Regions from separate parts of the Paenibacillus sp. 3LSP genome, predicted to be linked through region 1. Evidence: riboswitches for the same ligand, from Rfam matches in the RefSeq annotation. Region 1 holds a riboswitch; each other region holds the start of a gene.
The links. Region 1 has a riboswitch for cyclic di-AMP ahead of RW092_RS23410 (C40 family peptidase). Riboswitches for the same ligand answer to the same signal wherever they lie in the genome.

Region 1 (3,907 bases):
GCCTGGAAATACGGTCCCGGGGATGGCTATGCCAAGAATGCGTACTACCGCGGCAAATTAATCCTGCTGGATATCGAGCGGCAGGTCGGCAGCAAGACGATGAGGCGGATTCTGAGCACATACAGCCAGAAATATCGGTTTAAGCACCCAACGACCGCTGATTTCCAACGGGTAGTTGAGCAAGTGACCGGCCGCAGTTGGAAAGCGTATTTTCAACAATACGTCTATGATGGGAAAATGGCGGATTTTGCAGTAGACAACATTCAAATCACTCCAATCAACCAGGAAAGCGGTCAGATATACGAGTCGAAAGTGGTCTTTACCCGCAAAGGGGCAACCCATCCGAAGGTTCCGCTGCTGTTCACCTTCACCGATGGGCACACCGTACGCAAGCAATGGAACGGGGAAGATTCTCGCCTCGAGATCAAGCTGCAATATAAAGCACCGCTGGCATGGGTTCAGATCGACCCGGACTACACCTTAACGGTGGAGAACCTTCACATCAACAACTATCTGAAAGCAGAAGTCCCTGAAACCACATTGTCGCGCTCCAATATGAGCGTCACCAAGCTGCTTGAAGCGATCCTTGGAGGACTTCTGTGGTAACCCTAGGTCCATACTTCTATAAGGAGGGAAAGAAATGAGTTTCGTTCGTTTAGGGTGGACTGCCCTGAAAAGCCAATTTCCCTCGGTCATCATCTTGTTCCTGTACCAGCTGCTGTGGGGATTGTTCTTGTACCGGTTGGTCGATACTGCCGTAACGGCGCTGCTGCAAAGATATCCTGACCCGCCGCCCACGGCGCTATCGAAACTCCTGTTCTTGCTTGAGGGACAGATGAATTTATGGAGCAATCCCGAGGTTCGGTTGTATTGCTGGCTGCTGGCAGGGATGATCGTCCTGCGCATGATCTTGACTCCGTTGATCCAGGCGGGAATCTTCTACGGCTTCACACCGGCGGAAAATCGCAACCCCGGCTTCCCCCTGTTCCGAGGAATGAAGGAATTTGGTAAACCGGTAATTTTGTTCTACGCGATGGAGCTCGTGCTTACCTTGTTGCCCGCCTTCTGGATTGTGCCGAGACTACTGTCGCTTTGGCCGGGGTTGACCGGGATGGAACTTCCGATGGCAACCTGGCTCACTGGGCTTGGGCTGATCCTGGGCTGGTTCATTTACGGTTGGTTTATCCGGCAATGCCTATTGTTTGTCCAGTTCGGCTACTTGTTTAAAGCCGGAGTTTGGAATTCCCTGCTAGCTTGCTTCCGAACCCTGTTGCAGGGCATCTCTATCTCGCTAATTCTCGGGGCTTTTGGCCTGATCCTCTTCCTTCTGTTCGGCACCGCATCTTGGATTTGGACGGGGATGCTGGCCCTCATCCTGCAGCAGGCTTATCCTCTCTTTCGCTGCACATTTAAGGTCTGGAAGATCGCCTCTCAATTTCATCTTTGGCAGTCCAAGGCACAAAAAAGTTAAAATTTTTTAACTCCTCAAAACCCTGTAACATCAAGGCCTTCGCCGTTCGGCGAAGGCCTTTCCTCCTATTTCCCCTCTTAATCTTGTGAATTAGGCATTGCCAAAAGATACCTACCTTTGTTACAATAACAGCAACGCAATTTCAGTAACAGTTTTGTAATTATTTTCGTCATCTTTGGCAGGAGATTCGTGCCGGATGTCAAATTAGAAATGACAGGTGTGAAAAACAAGCCGAATTCCCTTCACCAGGGAAACGGGGGAACCACTTTGGGTGAATTGATCTCGTTTGTGAGGGATCATAGGGAACCTTCAACCGAATCCTTAAGCTAACCTCGTAGGCATTGGAAGGAGCATAACTTCTTGAAGAAGCGTTTGACGGTAGCAGCAGTAAGTTTTGCCATGCTTTTCACCATTGGAACTGGCAGCGTTTTCGCCGATTCCAAACTGGACAATGTCATCGACGGCGCGCTTGGAAGCAGCTACGTTGCAGGCGGAACCACAACCTCCGGATTCGACTGTTCTGGATTTACGATGTACGTCTTCTCGAAGATCGGCATCAAGCTGCCTCATCAATCCGCATCCCAATACAAAATGGGTACGGCGGTTGACAAGAGCGAACTGATCGAAGGCGATTTGGTCTTCTTTAATACTTCCGGCAAAGGCGTTTCTCATGTCGGCATCTACGTCGGTGACGGCAAATTTGCTCATGCCTCCTCCTCCAAAGGTGTAGTCATCAGCAAATTAAGCGAGAAGTATTACGTCGAGCGTTACGTTGGCGCAAAACGCATCATGAGCAACGACAAGTATGAAGATGTAACCGGTGAAATTGCTGATCACGATGATGTTCAATAAGAACTCGCTACGAAGCCCGTGGGGATGTTGATAACAACGTCTCTGCGGGTTTTTTCCTTGGATCCCCTTTCTTTCTCCTACTCTTTTCTTTAGCCCTAGTCTCTTAGGAACCATTACCCACGAATCCCTTCGCGAACACAGGCCAATAGAAGCGTTTTTTTCGACAAACTTGTCATCTCTGGACGGCTTTGGTAAAATGAAGAACGTAAATGGTAACAACTTTGTAATTATTGTTGTAACTATTTCTATGCAAGATCTTGGGTGCCATCTACAATGAAACTGCCGAATTCCCACGCACCCGGGAAGCGGGGGACCCACCAAAGGGTGAATTGATTTCGCTATAAAAGGTAACAGTCTCATCCTTCATGATCCGAAGATGACTTTTTAACTTACCATTTCAATCAAGGTTAGAATCTCCATCCTGAGTTACTTCGTGATCCGAAGATGACTTTTTAACTTACCGCTATAGCAGATCATAGGGAACCTTCAACCGAATCCATAAGCTAACCTCGTAGGCCTTGGAAGGAGTAAGACATCTTGAGAAAGACTTTGACAGCAGCGGTAACGAGTTTAGCCCTCCTATTCACCTTGGGGGCAGGTAGCGCCTTTGCCGACTCCGCAAAAGCCGAGACAACGACGCTATCTAGTATCGTCGATTCCGTGTACGGGACGCCTTATAAATTTGGCGGCACCACGACAGCGGGATTTGATTGCTCTGGATTTACCCGGTACGTCTTCAGCAAGATGGGTATCAAGTTAGCACGTGTGTCTGCCGCTCAGTATAAGCAAGGCACACCGGTACCGAAGAGCGAGCTTCAAGCTGGGGATCTCGTCTTCTTCAAGACGACGGGGACGGGCAAAGTATCCCATGTTGGTGTTTACGTCGGCGACGGTGAATTCGCCCATGCATCCTCATCCAAGGGCATCCAGATCGACAAGCTAAGTAACAGTTATTACCAGAACCGCTACGTTGGCGCGAAGCGTGTTCTCAGTAAGTACGGTTATTCCGTCTACGCTGCGGAATCGTAATCCATTGATCTATCGGTTTCATCCTGTTCATCATCACTAATTCGCCGCTGGGCCGGGTTCTCGTTGGAACCGCCTTGCGGTCTTTTTTTATCTGTACTCTTATCTATATAACGAAACAACTGGGAAAAAGGTTGCCGCAAAGCCAAAAATCCAGGAGAAATCCCACAATTTTAATTTCCCGAAGGGTAGGCAAAAACCTTTACAAGCTGCGTAATTCCGGCTATTGTGAGGATAATGGAACAATTACGACGGACTTTCCTTTAATTAAGGAGGGGCAATATGGACCAAACGATGTCTCCGTTTCGTATCGTGCCGATGGAAGAAGCCCATGGCGCGGAAATTTGCACCTGGCGTTACGATTCTCCTTATGACATATACAGTTGGCTGCCATGGGAGCAAATGAAAGCGCTCGACGTGGAGTTTGGGAACCCGGCGATCCGCGCCGAACAGTATGTCTCCGTATTGGATGAGAAGGAGGAGCTTGCCGGCTTCGCTCAGTACTTCCCGATGGAAGGAGTCACCCGGCTTGGCATCGGTATGAAGCCCGAGCTATGC
Region 2 (3,907 bases), on a different contig from region 1:
GTACCACCTCGAAGAAAAAGGCCTCATCCTGAACCGCCACCGCTGGCGTCTCCCGCACGGTTAAGCGAATCACGGCAGACTCTACATTCGGCTGCGGAATAAACACGCTGTGCGGCACCGTACAGATCATCTCCGGGATGCTGTAGTACTGCACGGCGATGCTGAGGCTGCCGTAATCCTTGCCGCCAGGAGCCGCGGCCATACGCTCAGCCACTTCCTTCTGGATCATGACGACGATATTTCTCAGCGGGAGCTTCTCTTCCAGCAGCTTCATCATGATGGGAGTCGTCACGTAGTAAGGCAGATTGGCAACGACGCTGACGCCGCTCACTTCACTGAACTCAGCCGCAAATAAAGCCTGCAGGTCCAGCTTTAACACGTCGCCATGGATCACATGGACGTGCGGGTACGGCTCCAGCACCTCCTGCAGAATCGGGATCAGTCGCTGGTCGATCTCGACCGCGGCCACCTTGCCCGCCTCCTGCGCCAGCTTCTCCGTTAACGCGCCGATTCCGGGTCCGATTTCGAGTGCCCCCTGGCTCTCGTCCAATTCGGCGGCGGCAACGATTTTACCGAGGATGTTCTGGTCGATCAGAAAGTTTTGCCCCAGGCTCTTTTTGAACGAAAAACCGTGCCGCTGGATGATCTCCTTCGTCCGGCGCGGTGTGGATACGTCTTCCCTTATGCTCATGGTTCTTAAACTCCTTTGCTTTCCAACTCGGCTAACGCAGCTGCAAACTCCTCGCGGCTGATCCGGAACACGGTTAACCGCTTGTAGAGCTGCTTTCCGTTACAATATCCGATACCCAGCAGCTCGCCCAGCGCTTTTCGCCGCGCCGCCGCTTGCGGGTGCACGATTAACCCTGCGTTTATCAAGTCTTCCCAGGTGATCGCGGCCTCTACTCCAGGCGCTTCGCTGCGGACCCGAGATAACGCGGCGCGAATCGCCTCCGGCGAGGCGTTCTCCACCCCGATGTCGCCTCGCTTCGTCGCCTCCGCCTCCGGCAGGAAAGCGTGCTTGCAGCCCGGCACCCGTGCGGCCACAATTTTGCGAATCCGCTCCCCGGCATGGTCGGGGTCCGTAAAAATAATCACGCCCCGGCGTTCCTGCGCCAAAGCGATTTTCTTGAGCACGGCTTCGCCGATCGCCGAACCTCCGGTCTCGATTGTATCCGCCTCTACGGCGCGCTTTATGGCCACGGTGTCGTCTCGACCCTCCACCACGATGACCTCTTTGATCATGAATCTGTCTTCCTTCCTGTTCTTGCTTGTCTCCACCAGAATAACAAAAAGAAGAGGATCATTACATCCTCTTCTAATCCACTGTCTTATTCATCATCCTAATACTATCTTATTCCCTTCGCATTGTAAAACGAAAGAGAACGAGAACTTAGTTCAATTCCGGCTTCGTCGGACCGATCACGTAGACGGTGCGGCCCTTCTTGCGGCCGAATTTCTTCGCATCCTTCAAACTATCAAAATACACATCCATCTTATGGCCATCGATGGCCCCGCCGGTATCCTCTGCCTTACGGAAGCCGATTCCTTCGATGTATACCCACCAACCAAGCGGAACGACGTCTTTATCCACCGCAATCGTTCTGCCTTCTGTCACGCGGGTACCCGAAGCCGTGCGGGTGCCAATTCCGTCTTCTTCCGCCGAATACGCGGTTAACGTAACATTTTTCAAGACTTTTTTATATTTGAATGAGACGCCACCTTTGGTCGTCGTTCCGCTGATGTTCACCGTATTTCCCTTACGGCTGATGCTGGCCGACAGAACCTCGGTAGGTTTCTTCGTACCGACTGCGATCACCTTCGGCTGAGCTTCCTTGGAGACCTCTTTGCCGAGCCAACGCTTCGCCACGAATTTTCCGTCTTCGTAAGTTTTCTCAATGTTGTGAATGACCAGACCTTCGGAACCTTCCTGGATCACTTTCGTGGTGCCTTTCAGCAGCTTGTCGTCCGACGTTTTGACCACGCTAAAGGGCACGGCCTCCTTCGTCTGCACCGTTTGCTTGCTGACCCGAACGACCTTCACATTCAGGTTCTCGGTAACTTTACTGTCCAATGTCGGTGTCACCTTGTCGTCTTCACCCAAAGTGATGCCGAGCTCGGACAATACGCCCTCGACTTTGCTTTGCGTCGTGAAGTGGACTTTCGTATTGCCGTCCGCGGTCACACTGACCGGCTTCGCGCGTACTATGACAATGCGGTCACCGTTCTTCAGCGAGCTTTCCAGCGGGAGGGATACTGAATCCTTCGCACTGAGCTTAATCGATTGTTCCTCCAGCAGATGAGCTACACTGGATTGGGTTGTCTCCACTGACTGGACATTCCCGTCCACGATCAGGGATACTTCCTTCTGTGCCTGGCTATACAGCCAGATTAGGATGATGATGATTCCCGCGATGGCCAGAACGCCGACGAGCGCTATCTGACGTAAATTCTCATGCTTCCATCGCATTGCGTAAGACATGCTGGATGAGCGTGATTCATGGGTCTCCTCTTTGCGGAAAATGCCCATTTCTTCCGTCCTCCTTCATAGTCCCGCCGTCTAGGTCGATGCATGATAACGATTGACGCGACTACAGTTACTTTTTACAAAACGCCTAAGGTAGTCAAAAAGTCATCTTTTGATCACGAAGCAGGTCAAGAAGTGAATTCGGCATCGAATCTTGAATTCAGCCGGGCCTTCCGTTGCTCACGTACTCCCATGTACGCTGCGCTACTCAGTCCCTAGCTTCATCCAACCTTCTCGGTGCTGAAAACCTGACTTTTTGAACACTGATCTTAAATTTAATCCTAAGCGTTTTGCATCCTTGACCAGTCTCTCCTGCTTGTCGTCACCTCCTGTTTTCCAACAGTATGACGACCCTATTACTTTTATTCAAAACAAAAGAAGCCGGGAGAAAGAGTTAGAGGAACTCCTTCGTGGCTTCTTGAATGTCTTGGGTGTAATAGCTGCACGAGTGACCTCTCTTATTCGCTTACGAGGTTAGCTGTCGGGTTCGGGCGAAAGAGAGCCGCCCTTTCTCAGTACATTCGCTCATGGCGCAATGACCTTGAATTCACCCCATAGACCCTGGAAAGAAATCAAATACGAACGCGATTAGGCTGCCGCCAACCTGCAATTCGTATTGGTTCCCCCGTTCTCCGTCATAAGGAGATTCAGCGAGACTGGTTCATGGAACCAAGCATCGTATGGTTCAGTCCAAAACGAACCGAATCGATACTGAAAAGATTCTATCCTGTTTCGATGCAGGTTGTAAAGGAGTAATCAACCACGTTTTTTTAAAAAAATGGTTAAAAAAATGTAATGACCTTGTTTTTGAGGGTTAAAAAGCATTAATCTTTCCGAAATCCTCTTTATTTCATCCGTTTTGCTCTCAAATACTCGGAATTCCAAATCGTTCCAATGCATTTCGGGTGGTAATTTCCGCGATTTCCTCAAAAGTAACCCCTTTGAGCTCGGCTGCCATTTCCGCAACCAAACGAACATGAGCTGACTCGTTTCGTTTACCACGATATGGATGCGGCGTTAAATAAGGGGAATCCGTTTCGATCAGCAAACGGTCCATCGGCGTCTTGGCCAACACTTCCTTGGGTTGTTTTGCATTTTTAAACGTAATCGGCCCGCCAAACGACAAATGAAATCCCAAATCTAGACACATTTTGGCAATTTCCCAACTGCCGGAGAAGGAGTGCATCACGCCTCCAACCTCGTTGGCCTTCTCTTCCCGAAGGATGCGAACCACGTCTTCGTGAGCGTCCCGATTATGAATGGAAATCGGCATACCTAAGCTGCGAGCCAGTCCAATTTGCTGGCGAAAAACCTTATGTTGAACGTCCTTAGGGGACGTATCCCAATAATAATCCAGCCCAATTTCTCCGATGGCGACGACCT
Region 3 (3,907 bases), on a different contig from region 1:
TCGTTATTACGGATGCTAAACCTGAGACGGAAGATGAAGGTTATGTTGTTGGTGTCAAAAAAGGCAATAAAGAATTGTTGGATCAAGTGAATGCGACGCTGGATCGCCTGATGAGTGACGGAAGCATCGACAAGTTCGTCACAGAAGCTACTGAACTCGCAGAGAAATAATACGACACTGATCCATCTTTGCAGAAAATAGCGAGTCCTATCGCTATTTTCTGTTTTTTTGCTTGAAGAGTCCTACTTTAGGCTGGGAGGAATGAACATTTTATGGATTTGATTTCAATGTTTATTGAGTACCGGACTTATTTTCTTACCGGCATTCAGTACACACTTCTGTTAGCAGCCATTGGTGTGTTGTGCGGATTCATTCTAGGGTTAATCGTGGCCCTCGTCCGGATGTCTCCCTGGGGGATCCTCCGGTTTATTGGGCATGCGTGGGTTGAATTTCTGCGGGGGACCCCGATGTTAGTTCAGCTCTTCATTATTCATTATGGTTTTTCTACGATGTTTGGCATTAATTTTTCGCCGATTGAATCCGGTTCAATTACGCTTTCGATCAACAGTTCAGCTTATCTGGCAGAAATTTTCCGCGCCGGGATTCAAGGTGTGGACCGTGGACAAGGAGAGGCGGCTCGTTCCTTGGGGATGACTAAAGGGATGACGATGCGCCACATCATCATTCCTCAGGCAATCAAATCGGTACTCCCTGCCATTGGCAACGAGTTTGTGACCATTATCAAGGAATCATCGATCGTTTCTATTATCGGGATTACGGAATTGATGTTCCAATCCGGCGCGATTGTGGGCATCACCTATGACGGAATGACGCCATACTTGATTGTTGCTATTCTGTACTTTATTCTGACATTCACGCTGTCTCGGATTTTGGGCGTGTTCGAAAGGAAGTTGAAGACCAGTGATCACCGTTAAAGGTTTGCATAAAAAATTTGGCCAACTCCATATTTTGCGCGGGATCGATCTGGAAATCTCCAAAGGCGAAGTTGTCGTCGTTATCGGTCCGAGTGGATCGGGGAAGAGTACGTTTCTTCGTTGCTTGAACCTGTTAGAGGTTCCGACCGAAGGGGAGATCACCTTTGAAGGAGCTTCCATCACTGCCAAAGGCCATGACATCAATAAAACCCGCGAGAAAATGGGCATGGTGTTCCAGCACTTTAATCTGTTCCCGCACAAGACCGTAATCGACAACATTACGCTGGCCCCTATTCGCGTTAAGAAGCTCGATAAAAGCAAAGCGGAAGCAATCGCCATGGATCTGCTTCGCACGGTTGGACTGGAGGATAAGCGGGATGCTTATCCGGCGCAGCTCTCCGGAGGTCAGAAGCAGCGGATTGCGATTGCCCGCGCATTGGCCATGGAGCCGCATGTGATGCTGTTTGATGAGCCAACGTCAGCTCTGGACCCGGAAATGGTCGGAGAGGTGCTTGACGTCATGAAGAACCTGGCTGAGCGCGGCATGACGATGGTTATCGTTACGCATGAGATGGGATTTGCCCGTGAGGTCGGCGATCGCATCCTGTTTATGGATCAAGGCGTCATTTTGGAGCAAGGCACGCCGCAAGAGGTGTTTGGGGCGCCAAAGCATCAGCGGACGCAGGACTTTTTAAGCAAAGTATTATAAATTTGAGGAACCGTTCGAGGATTCGGGCGGTTTTTTTTGTCCTCGGAGGGATCGACCCTATGCTCTAAGTTTACACGCTTTTTACTTTTGAACACAAAAATGTAACCAGTCCAGTCAAGGGATTCCGCCATTTGGTGGGATTTACCTGGCCAATTGGTTACAAAATTGTGATATATTGAGTAGGCCGAAACCTGAACTTGAGGTGCGGGGGACGAAAGATGAAAGCAGAAGCGGTCACGCTGACTGTTTTCTTGGGGTGAAGCGTATCGAGGCGATGCGCCGGGAATGATCCTTTTTCCCGAATCCGACAACTAACTCCGCAGGCGCAGTAAAAAGGAGGGCAATTCACTTGAATACTCGTATTTGGTCTAAACTTGCAGCAACGGCGCTGATTGCCGTAAGCCTTACGATTCCGATGCAGACGATATCCGTCCATGCAGACGCGGTACATAAAGCCGTGGAAGGAGATACATTTTATCTTCTTGCCAAAAAATATGGCGTAGACATGAATAAACTCATGGCTGCCAACCCATCCATCAATCCAAGTAATATATACGCTGGATTGAAAATCACCATTCCGGGCGTCCAGACGCAATCGACAGGAGTAGCTTCTGCTGCTCCGGCGAAGAAGGAAAATGCGGCGACGACAACCGCATCCGCTTCCAAGCTGAAAGTGATGTCCACGGGGAACGTGGTTGAAGCGTGGGGGAAAACCTTTACTTACTCGAAAACGATTAATGTGAAAGCTTCCGCGTATTCGGCATCCGCTAGCGAGAATGGAAAATGGGGAGCGGTTGACTACTTCGGCAACCCGCTGAAGCTGGGCACCATCGCGGTTGATCCCAAGGTCATTCCGATGGGCACGAAGGTGTTGGTAACCGGGCATAACCATGATGGGCTGCCGGATCAAGCTTTTGTAGCTACGGCTACTGACCAGGGGGGAGCTATCAAAGGCAATCGGATCGATATCTTTATTCCAGGCAGTGCGGCAAATGCGAAAGCGTTTGGGTTCCAAGATGTGACGCTTTACGTATTAAATTAAACATGAGGTGTAGATCAAAAAGTCGGTCAGGATATGTCCTGGCCGACTTTTTGGTTTTGCTGGCAAATGGCCGATTCATACGGGTCAGCGGTATTTGGTCGTATGCAGCAGCTCAGAAAGATCAACGAATTGATACCCTTGTGCCTGCAGGGCGTCGATGATCTTCGGCAAAGCTTGAATGGTGCCGGTTAAGTCGGAGCCGATGCCGCCGCCTGAATGTTGAAGGATGATCGAGCCGGGGCCCGCCGTACTCATCACATTGGAGAACACCTTCTTTTCGTCGATCCCTTTCCAATCCTGGGAATCCACATTCCAATTTACGAGGGTGTAACCGTTCTTCTTCGCCCATTGGACTTGTTCTTCCTTAATTTCTCCATAAGGCGGCCGAATCAATTGGGGACGATATCCAACGACGTTCTGAATAATTTTCTCCGTGCGTAAAATCTCGCTCTGGAACTGCTTAATGGAGCGGTTACGGAAGTTCGGATGACTATAGGAATGGTTGCCGATGAGGTGGCCTTCGTGACTCATCCGCCGCAACAAGCCGGGAAACTTCTTTGCTCGCGCCCCAACCACAAAGAAGGTGGCTTTGACCCCTTTGCGGTGAAGTACGTCTAAAATTTGCGGTGTAAACCGCGGATCCGGCCCATCATCGAAGGTCAGCGCAATCTGCTTCACCTCCGGTCCCCGGAAGATGAAGGTTTCTGAATATTTGCGGCGCAGTTCACCAAGATCGGCTGACGTGGTACCTGCAGGTATGAATGTATCCTTATTGTCCGCCTGATTCCCCTGAGATGTTGGGCCCCTAAGTTCGAGATCGCGTGCTGTGTCGGCTTTAACAGGATACAGTTGAGTCCCGCCTGCCATGACTAGAGAAGCGGTCATACAGCAGACCAGAACTTTCTTCAGCTGTATAAGCAATGTGAAGTCCCCCTTCAATCCTAAAACTGTACATGTTCCCTAGTATCCCCTAACTTTGCAAAGATCATAATGGACGGTGCAAAATCGCGCAGATTACTGCCTATGACCAGTTGTGAGAGATGTCACAGACGAACCCGTTAAAAACATGCATCCTTTGATGAAGTGTAATCAAATGGATGGGGGGAGCTTATGGCAATCGTAGTGGCGAACAAAGAAATATCACCAGGGGTGTTCAAACTGTCGGTACAAGGGCGATTTACGGGAAAAATCGGGCAGTTCTACATGTTGCGCGCCGGGGAA
Region 4 (3,907 bases), on a different contig from region 1:
TCCCAAGGTGTACAGCATATTGCGTCTTCGTCTGCCGAAGTCACGGAACGGATTGGACAAGCTGCAGAGGAGGCTGACGCCGGAAATCATTTGGCGCAAACAGCGGTTACGCAAATGCAGCATGTCGAAGATGCGGCTAATCGCACGTTGGAGCATATCCGCACGCTGAATGATCGTTCCGAGTCCATTTCGAACGTGGTAGGTACCATTACAGAAATTACGAAGCAAATTAATATTTTGGCGCTGAACGCGGCGATTGAAGCTGCACGTGCCGGCGAACACGGCAAAGGCTTTGCTGTCGTGGCCGAGGAAGTTCGTAAGCTGGCTGAACAGTCCCGCCGAGCGATGGAGGAAATCGGCGAGAACCTGCTCAGTATCCGAGAAGAATCGGAAAATTCGGTCAACGCCATGCAGCGGGCCAGCGAGGAAATCGTCTCCGGAACCGAACGGGTGAAGCAAGCGGGTCAAGCGTTTGAACAATTAACGAAGCTGATTCAGAACGTGAACTTGACGATTCAATCGGTTTCAGCCTCCACCCAAGAGGTATCTGCCGGTACCGAGGAAGTCACCGCATCGGTAGAGGAATCGGCCAATATTACCGCCAAATCGCTGGAGAACATGGAGCAAATCAGCAGCTACTCGCAGCAACAGCTGGACGAAATGGAAGCGCACGCGCGTACAGTTCGCTCACTGTATGAGCAGGCGTTGTCGTTGCAGGAATCGATTGCAAAATTCCGGATCTGACTCTAAAAATAAAACGTACCCTTCACGTTCCCCTGATCGGGGAAACGGAAAGGGTACGTTTTGTTTTATCCCTTAAATCGTCACTGGGCTTGCAGAAGCCGCATCTTCTGTTGTCTGATCCGATTGCGTATCCGCCTTCGAATCCAGCTTCTTTTCCGGCTTCTTCCAGTACGCTTCACTGCCTGGCAAATCGTCAAACCAGGTCGCATCATCCGGGCAAGGCAAAATCATAAACTTGCCGTATTCACCGTCCCGGGACTGATGATACTTGAGATAGGCCTGCCCGTTTTCGATAGCCAGGATTTCGATTTTTCCTGAAGAATGACTCATCGATAATCGCACGCGCTTTCCAAGCCCTGAAGTACGGGCTTTCGCTTCCTCTACTAGCTCATACGCTCGTTTCAATGGGATGACAAAGTCAGCATTTCCGGCTACGGGACGATTAATAAAGAAATAGTACGGAGTGACGCCAGCCCAAGATAAGCGATCTAGCAATTCACCAAGCACGGCCGCATCATCATTGATGCCTTTGAGAATCGGCGTTTGATTGACCACGATAGCCCCGGCGTCGTGCAGCGCCTGGAACCCTCTTTTGGCCTCAGGGGTAATTTCGCGCGGATGATTGATATGCGCCATAACATAAATCCGTTGATCAACGGTGGAGAACTCCCGAATCAGATCCAGCAACTCCGGATCTTCATAAATACGCATAGGATTAAACACAGGAATTTTGGAACCGAGGCGGATGATTTTTACATGCTCAATAGCTCTTAGCCGCTCGAGAATCGAACGCAGCTTTCTGGTCGCTAAGATCAAGCTGTCACCGCCGGTTAACAGGACGTTATTAATCTCCGGATGCTGTGCGATGTACTCAATGCCAGGTGTGACATCCGCCATCGCTTCCTTCACATCGTTGCGGAATAACCGTTTACGGAAGCAGTATCGGCAATAGGAGCCGCAAACCTCGGACACAATCAGCAGCGCGGTCGTTCGATATTTGTGCTGGCAGCCAGGCACCACGTAGTTCGCCGCTTCGTCAGAAGCGTCCCAGCGCCCATATTCCTTCAGTTCTCCCGTATTGGGGATCACCAACTTGCGGATCGGGTCCTCCGGATCATTCCAGTCGATCAAACTCAAATAGTAGTCGTTCACCCGAAAAACAAATTTGTCGGTAATCGGTTTCAAGTCCTGCCGCTCCTGCTCGGACAACTGGCTCACCTTGGCAATATCGGTGATGTACTTCGGACTAGCCATAAATCCTCTCCTCCTTTATTAGTACGATGCGTAAAGAAGAAGCTCGAAACTTGCAGTGAATGCGAGTACTCCGCCGAATGCTCGGGTCAAAGGTCTTGCAGAACGCAAAAAGACCCCGCTTCAAAGAACAGGGTCATTAAATGATGACTGAAATAATATTAAAAATGACCCATCCACTGCAAACGAGGTTAGCTGACGGGCTCGGGAAGATGGTTCCCTACGTTAAACTTGCAACGATTCGCCCCAAAAGATTGGTTCCCCCGCTTTTCGACTTTACCCATCGAAAATTAAGCGTACTTTTATCCTACCTTATCCTTACCCAATTTGTCAAAGCTTACCTTGGATCCCAATAATGTCGTAAATGAGATCCATGCGCAAATGCCTGCGAACCTGCTCCGCTAACCGATCGAAGGCTTCCTCCTTCCGTGAGGAAGAAACAAAGGTGACGTTCAAAGGTTCCAGCCCTTTGGTCATCCGCAGTCCATCCAGCCATGCACGTCGCCAAGCATCATTATGGAACACCCCATGCAGATACGTTCCAAACACCCTGCCATCAGCGCGGGCTGCACCTTCCGGATGCGTCTGCGCTTCAAGCTGATCCGCCCTCTCATCGACTCGAAGCAGAAATAAAGGTCGAGTGTCCCGCAACTGCTGGGTTGATCCGGCATGAATCTCATAGCCTGAGATCGGCAGCTCCTGGTTCTGAGGATGCAAGGCGATCGGATGGTCCTCGCACGTATATCCGTGCACGCGCACCGTTTTTTTACCTGGGAGAAAGGTTGTAGCCAAGGGGAGCAGGCCCAGACCCAATGCCGACCTCGGTTCATTGGACTCTACGCCTTCAGGGTCATGCAGTTGTTCGCCCAGCATTTGATATCCGCCGCAAATTCCGACCAGCTGGGTGTGCGTCCCCTCATCGATCAGGTTGCAAACTGCCCCTGCCAGCCCTTGCCCGCGCAAAAATTCCAGATCGCTGATCGTATCCTTGGTCCCCGGCAAAATCACCACATCGGGATGTCCAAGTTCTGACAGCTTGCTTACATAACGTAACGATACGTCCGGTTCGGCTGCCAACGGGTCAAAATCCGTGAAGTTAGAAATATGCGGATAACGGATAACGGCGATATCCAGCTCCTGCGTTGCGGATGGCGCTGAACGAGCTGGATAGGTATCCAGGACAACGGAATCCTCCGCTTCGATCTCCAGATTATTTAGGTAGGGGAGAACTCCAAGTACGGGGATTCCGGTCCGCTGCTCCAGCCAATCCAGGCCAGGCTGCAGCAGAGACAGATCGCCGCGAAACTTATTGATAATGAACCCTTTTACGCGAGCGCGTTCGTGCGGTTCAAGCAGCTCCAGGGTACCAACAAGAAAGGCAAACACCCCGCCACGGTCGATATCCCCCACCAAAATCACGGGAGCATCCGCCCATTCGGCCAAGTTCATGTTAACGATATCCCGTTGCTTCAGGTTGATCTCCGCTGGGCTTCCAGCCCCCTCGATCACCACAATGCCATGCCTATCGCGGAGCCGACCGAGCGCTTCCATGACCAGCGGCTTGGCATGGGGCAGAAACTCCTCACGATAATCAGATGCGCTAAGGTGACGGTAAGGACGCCCATGCACAACAATCTGCGAGTGCATGTTCCCAGTTGGCTTGATCAGTACCGGGTTCATTTCGGTGGTGGCAGTGATGCCGCAAGCCTCTGCCTGAATGCCTTGGGCCCGTCCAATCTCTTGACCGTCCGCCGTAACATACGAGTTCAAGGCCATATTTTGTGACTTGAACGGAGCCGGTCGAAGCCCATCCTGCGCAAAAATACGACACAGCGCCGTCACGATCACACTCTTCCCCACGTCAGACGCTGTCCCTTGAACCATGAGTACAGCCCCTGATGCTGTTGGTTCG

Region 2: linked by a shared signal. The riboswitch ahead of RW092_RS11365 (resuscitation-promoting factor) and the one ahead of RW092_RS23410 (C40 family peptidase) in region 1 are both predicted to bind cyclic di-AMP.
Region 3: linked by a shared signal. The riboswitch ahead of RW092_RS07795 (3D domain-containing protein) and the one ahead of RW092_RS23410 (C40 family peptidase) in region 1 are both predicted to bind cyclic di-AMP.
Region 4: linked by a shared signal. The riboswitch ahead of RW092_RS05265 (KamA family radical SAM protein) and the one ahead of RW092_RS23410 (C40 family peptidase) in region 1 are both predicted to bind cyclic di-AMP.

Annotation. Positions count from the first base shown of each region.
Region 1 is NZ_JAWDJI010000268.1:18,214-22,120, reverse strand. Features, by position in the region: gene RW092_RS23420 (M1 family metallopeptidase) at 1-606, shown strand, start outside; gene RW092_RS23415 (hypothetical protein) at 641-1,471, shown strand; cyclic di-AMP (ydaO/yuaA leader) riboswitch at 1,691-1,827, shown strand; gene RW092_RS23410 (C40 family peptidase) at 1,832-2,323, shown strand; cyclic di-AMP (ydaO/yuaA leader) riboswitch at 2,594-2,856, shown strand; gene RW092_RS23405 (C40 family peptidase) at 2,861-3,352, shown strand; gene RW092_RS23400 (GNAT family N-acetyltransferase) at 3,632-3,907, shown strand, end outside.
Region 2 is NZ_JAWDJI010000141.1:14,974-18,880, forward strand. Features, by position in the region: gene rsmA (16S rRNA (adenine(1518)-N(6)/adenine(1519)-N(6))-dimethyltransferase RsmA) at 1-691, opposite strand, end outside; gene rnmV (ribonuclease M5) at 697-1,242, opposite strand; gene RW092_RS11365 (resuscitation-promoting factor) at 1,391-2,527, opposite strand; cyclic di-AMP (ydaO/yuaA leader) riboswitch at 2,973-3,187, opposite strand; gene RW092_RS11370 (TatD family hydrolase) at 3,390-3,907, opposite strand, start outside.
Region 3 is NZ_JAWDJI010000098.1:34,833-38,739, reverse strand. Features, by position in the region: gene RW092_RS07810 (transporter substrate-binding domain-containing protein) at 1-170, shown strand, start outside; gene RW092_RS07805 (amino acid ABC transporter permease) at 273-935, shown strand; gene RW092_RS07800 (amino acid ABC transporter ATP-binding protein) at 922-1,644, shown strand; cyclic di-AMP (ydaO/yuaA leader) riboswitch at 1,817-1,985, shown strand; gene RW092_RS07795 (3D domain-containing protein) at 1,994-2,686, shown strand; gene RW092_RS07790 (polysaccharide deacetylase family protein) at 2,771-3,607, opposite strand; gene RW092_RS07785 (dihydroorotate dehydrogenase electron transfer subunit) at 3,797-3,907, shown strand, end outside.
Region 4 is NZ_JAWDJI010000070.1:4,454-8,360, reverse strand. Features, by position in the region: gene RW092_RS05270 (methyl-accepting chemotaxis protein) at 1-744, shown strand, start outside; gene RW092_RS05265 (KamA family radical SAM protein) at 817-1,998, opposite strand; cyclic di-AMP (ydaO/yuaA leader) riboswitch at 2,161-2,302, opposite strand; gene RW092_RS05260 (cobyric acid synthase) at 2,326-3,907, opposite strand, start outside.